Regions from separate parts of the Mesorhizobium sp. WSM4906 genome, predicted to be linked through region 2. Evidence: predicted binding sites of a transcription regulator. Region 2 holds the regulator's gene; the other holds the start of a gene.
What was found. Region 2 encodes LexA, which represses DNA repair genes until DNA is damaged. Its sites were predicted from a motif close to TGTTCNNNNTGTGTTCNG; they were not measured.

Region 1: a site for LexA is predicted at 837-854, ahead of QAZ22_RS03405 (DNA recombination protein RmuC). Genes of this name have one in related genera too.

What each region holds. Positions count from the first base shown of each region.
Region 1 covers NZ_CP121355.1:730,816-733,276, reverse strand. Annotated here, with positions in the region: gene QAZ22_RS03405 (DNA recombination protein RmuC) at 1-804, opposite strand, end outside; gene def (peptide deformylase) at 908-1,438, shown strand; gene fmt (methionyl-tRNA formyltransferase) at 1,444-2,379, shown strand; gene QAZ22_RS03390 (N-acetyltransferase) at 2,376-2,461, shown strand, end outside.
Region 2 covers NZ_CP121355.1:4,271,951-4,274,411, forward strand. Annotated here, with positions in the region: gene QAZ22_RS20420 (ComEC/Rec2 family competence protein) at 1-764, shown strand, start outside; gene lexA (transcriptional repressor LexA) at 748-1,482, opposite strand; gene glp (gephyrin-like molybdotransferase Glp) at 1,599-2,461, opposite strand, start outside.

The DNA.
Region 1 (2,461 bases), 3.1 Mb from region 2:
GAACATAAAGGCGGTGTCCTGCGTCTCGCCCTGGATCAGGTATTTTTCGGCGATATCGCGGACATGCACCTCGATGTCCCGCCTGAACGCCTGCGCCGCCACCTTCTGCAGCTCGGCGCCCTCCGCGGCGCGGATGGCGTTCCACGCTTCCAGCGGGAACTTCGCGTCGATGGCAAGCATCGGCGCGCCATTTGGCATCCGCACCAGGCAGTCCGGCCGGCTGCCGTTGGAGAGGCTCGCCTGGAACTCGTAGGCGCCGTGCGGCAGACCGTCGGCGATGATCGCTTCCATGCGCGACTGGCCGAAGGCGCCGCGCGTCTGCTTGTTGGAAAGGATCGCCTGCAGCTGCACGACCTGGCCGGCGAGAGACTGGATGTTGCCCTGCGCCGTGTCGATCACTGCCAGCCGCTCCTGCAGCTTGGCCAGGCTCTCATGCGTCGACTTCGTCTGCTCCGCCATGGTCTGGCCGAGGCGGCCGGTCATGGCGTCGAGCCGCTGGCCGAGCGATTGGGTCAGCTCGGCCTGCCTGGCGCCGAACACTTCGGCGATCGCGCCCATGCGCCCCTGCATCTCGGCCTGCGCCTGCAGGATGTCCGCCATCCGCGCCTCGGTGTCACGGGCATGATCGGCCGCTTCGGCTGCGGCGATCGCGCGCGCCTTGCCCGCGCGCCACAAGGCGATGACGAGCGCCAGGACCAATGCCAGCAGCAGCAGCGCGCCGAAGCCGAGCACCCCGCCGAGCGTGATCGTGGTGGCGCCGAGCCGCGCGACCGGTTGAGAAAGGATCAAGGACATGTCGTTCATGCGGGCAGCATAGCCGATTCGGCCCGCCGAAACAGATCAAAACGTGAACAGGTCGCAGCCGCCCCCGTTGACGCTTTTCCAACGACGTCTTAGGTGAGACGCCATGTCGATCAAGCCGCTCATCATCCTTCCCGATCCGATCCTGCGCCAGGTTTCCAAACCGGTCGAGCGCGTCGACGGCGATTTGCGCAAGCTCGCCGACGATATGCTGGAAACCATGTACGACGCGCCGGGCATCGGGCTGGCGGCAATCCAGGTCGGCGAGCCGCGGCGCTTGCTGGTCATCGACCTCGCCAAGGAGGGCGAGCCGCCTGCGCCGCATGTCTTCATCAATCCGGAAATCCTCGAAAGCTCCGACGAGCGCTCGGTCTATGAGGAAGGCTGCCTGTCGATCCCCGACTACTATGCCGAGGTCGAGCGTCCCGCAGCGGTTCGGGTGAAGTATCTCGATCGCGACGGCAAGCTGCAGGAGATGCAGGCCGAAGGCCTGATGGCGACCTGCCTGCAGCATGAGATCGACCATCTCAACGGCGTGCTGTTCATCGACCACATCTCGAAGCTGAAGCGCGACATGGTGGTCAGGAAATTCAAGAAGCTCGCCAAGGACAAGGCGCCGGGCAAGATGGTGGGCTAGGGGTCATGCCCCTTCGCGTCATCTTCATGGGCACGCCGGATTTTTCCGTGCCGACGCTCAGCGCCATTGCCGAGGCCGGCCATGACATCGCGGCCGTCTATACGCAACCGCCGCGCGCGGCGGGCCGGCGCGGACTGGAGCTTACGCCGTCGCCTGTGCAGCGCGAGGCGGAGCGGCTTGGCCTCCAGGTGCGGACGCCGACATCGCTCAAGGGCGAGGCCGAGCAGCGAGCCTTTGCCGAGTTGCGGGCCGACGTCGCCGTGGTCGTCGCCTACGGCCTGCTTCTGCCGAAACCCGTGCTGGAGGCGACCAGGCTCGGCTGCCTCAACGGCCATGCCTCGCTTTTGCCGCGCTGGCGCGGTGCCGCGCCCATCCAGCGCGCCATCATGGCCGGCGATGCCGAAACCGGCATGATGGTGATGCGCATGGAAGAGGGTCTGGACACCGGTCCGGTGGCGTTGGTTGAAAAATGCGCCATCGGACCCGATATGACCGCCGGCGAATTGCATGACCGCCTGATGGCTCAAGGCGCTTCGCTGATGGTGGAAGCACTGACGCGGCTGGGGATAAATTGTCTGACATTTACCCCGCAGCCGACGGAAGGAGTGACCTACGCCCGAAAGATCGATAAATCGGAGACACGCGTAGACTGGACGCGGCCTGCCGGCGAAGTCCACAATCACATTCGCGGCCTCTCGCCCTTTCCGGGCGCGTGGTGCGAGGTCGAAATTGGTGGCCGCGTGGAGCGGCTGAAACTGCTTCGCTCGACGCTTTCCGATGGCGTCGGCGAGTCGGGAGGTATTCTCGATGACCGGCTGACGGTCGCCTGCCGGTCAGGCGCGGTCCGGCTGGTCGAAGTTCAACGGGCGGGCGGAAGGCCCGCCGCCGCGCAGGAGTTCTTGCGCGGAGCCAAGATCGAAAAAGGAACGAAACTCAAATGAGCATGATGTCGATACGCGCGGCGACGCCGCGGGATCGCGAGGCGATCCGCCTCGTCGAAGAGCATGCGTTCGGCCAGCGGAC
Region 2 (2,461 bases):
TTTCGGCCTGGATTTCGGAACGGTCGCCGGTCGATGCCGTGGGGCTGATCTCGATCCAGTCGGTGCTGCTCGCGACAATCGCGCTGGTGATAGCAACCATGGCCACCACCTGGCTCAGGTTGGCGGCAGTGCCCTTCGCGCTGGCCGCACTACTGGCGGTCCCGCAAGTGCGCACGCCGGACCTGCTGATCTCCGAGGACGCGCATCTGGTGGCGATGCCGATCGGCGGCGGAGAGCTCGCCGTCAATCGCGCCCGCTCCAACGACTTCACCACCGACAATTGGAAACGTGCGCTGAGGGCCGAAACGATCGTGCCGCCGGAAACATTCGCGAAAGGCGCATTCGACATCGCCGACCCGGTCGACTTGCCGGCGGGATCCCCCTTTTACTGCACTGGCGATCTCTGCATTGGCCGGCATCCGTCCGGTGCAATCGTCGCCTTGGCGGAAAACCGCGATAGCGCCAGGCCGGCCTGCGGCTTCGCCGACCTCATCGTCATCAACGACGCCACGGCCTACAATCCTTGCCGCGATCCACGCATCCTCGTCGTCACCAAGCGGCAGCTTGCGCGCGACGGCAGCGCCGCCGTCTACTTCGACCCGCAGTCGGCAACGGCGCGAGCCGCCATTCAATACGCCGTCGAAAAGCCCTATCGCCCCTGGCACGAACAGCGGCGCTACTCGCGCGAGGCGAGGGGGCTAGCGCCATACGAGCGGCCTGAGAAGCCACAGACCAAGCCGCCGCCACTCAGTAGCGACGAATGAGCCCGACCAGCTTGCCCTGCACCTTGACCCTGTCCGGTCCGAAGATGCGGGTCTCATAGGCCGGGTTGGCGGCCTCGAGCGCGATCGAGGCGCCCTTGCGGCGGAAGCGTTTCAGCGTCGCTTCCTCGTCGTCCACCAGCGCCACCACGATCTCGCCCGGGCTCGCTGTGTTGGCATTGCGGATGATCACCGTGTCGCCGTCGAAGATGCCGGCTTCGATCATCGAATCGCCCTTGACCTCGAGCGCGTAGTGCTCGCCGCCTGCGATCATGTCCGGCGGAACTGTGATCGAATGCGTCTGGTGCTGGATAGCGTCGATCGGCACACCGGCGGCAATGCGACCCATCACCGGGATGGACACGGCCGAAACGGCGTCGTCGTCATTGCTGGGCGTCGGTGTGCGGGAGGGCGCCGCTGGCTTGATCTGCCGGCCGAGATTGCCTTGACCGCCTTGGATGACGCTCGGCGAGAATTTTCTCGCCGCATTCAGGCCGGGCGCGATCGAATCGGGCAGGCGCAGCACCTCAAGAGCGCGCGCGCGGTTCGGCAGCCGGCGAATAAAACCGCGCTCCTCCAGTGCCGTGATCAAACGGTGGATGCCCGACTTCGAAGCGAGGTCGAGCGCTTCCTTCATCTCATCGAAAGACGGCGGAATGCCGCTTTCCTTGAGCCGTTCATGGATGAACATCAGCAGTTCATGTTGTTTGCGCGTCAGCATGGCGGCCCCCATGGGTTTTGGAACCAGAATCAGAAAAACAAACCCAGAACAAACACTATCTGTTCCAGTTGTGTTCCGCAACCGTTTAAAGTTTAGTGAATCTGTTGACGTTTTGTTCAGCGTAACATCAGAACGCTGCATTCGTCGCCGGCTTCCGCAGCCGGGGCGAAGGGCTCGCGCACGATCAGGCCGTCGGCGTCGGCGAGCATCCTCAGCATGGAGGAATCCTGGATGCTGAACGGTGTCGCGATCAACTGTCCGGCATCCTCACGTACGACTGCCCGCACATAGTCCTGCCTGAGATCGTTGGCGTGCATCGCGGAAGCCAACCGCGCGGTCCGGATATCCTGGCGGTAGCTGCGGCCGCCAAGACGCGCCAGGAGCGGCTTCAGGAACAATTGCGAGCAGACAAGACTCGCCACCGGATTGCCGGGCAGGCCGATGCAGCGGATGTTGCCAAGCCGGCCAAACATCAGCGGCTTGCCGGGGCGCATGGCGATCTTCCAGAAATCGAGCTGCATGCCTTCGCCGGTCAGCACGTCGTGGATCAAATCATGATCACCGACCGAGGCGCCGCCGAGGGTGACGATAACATCGGCGCCGACCGCGACCGCTTTCTTGACCAGCGCCGAAATCGCATCCTGCCGGTCGGCGGCGATACCGAGGTCGAGAGCGCGGGCACCGACCGACTGCGCCGTCGCCGCTACGCCATAGGCGTTGGACGAGATGATCTGGTCGGCGCCGAGCGTGCTTCCGGGCGGCAGCAATTCATCGCCCGTGGCGATGATGGCCACAATCGGCCGACGCACCACGTTGAGGCTCGGATGATTGGCGGCCGCCGCCAGCGATAGCGCTGCCGGATCGAGCAGGCGGCCTTTTTCGAGAACTACATCACCCTGGCCGAAGTCGAGCCCACGGCGACGGACGTTGCGAGCTTCCGCCGTCGGCTCGGTCACTTCGATGCGGCCGCCGCCGAGGT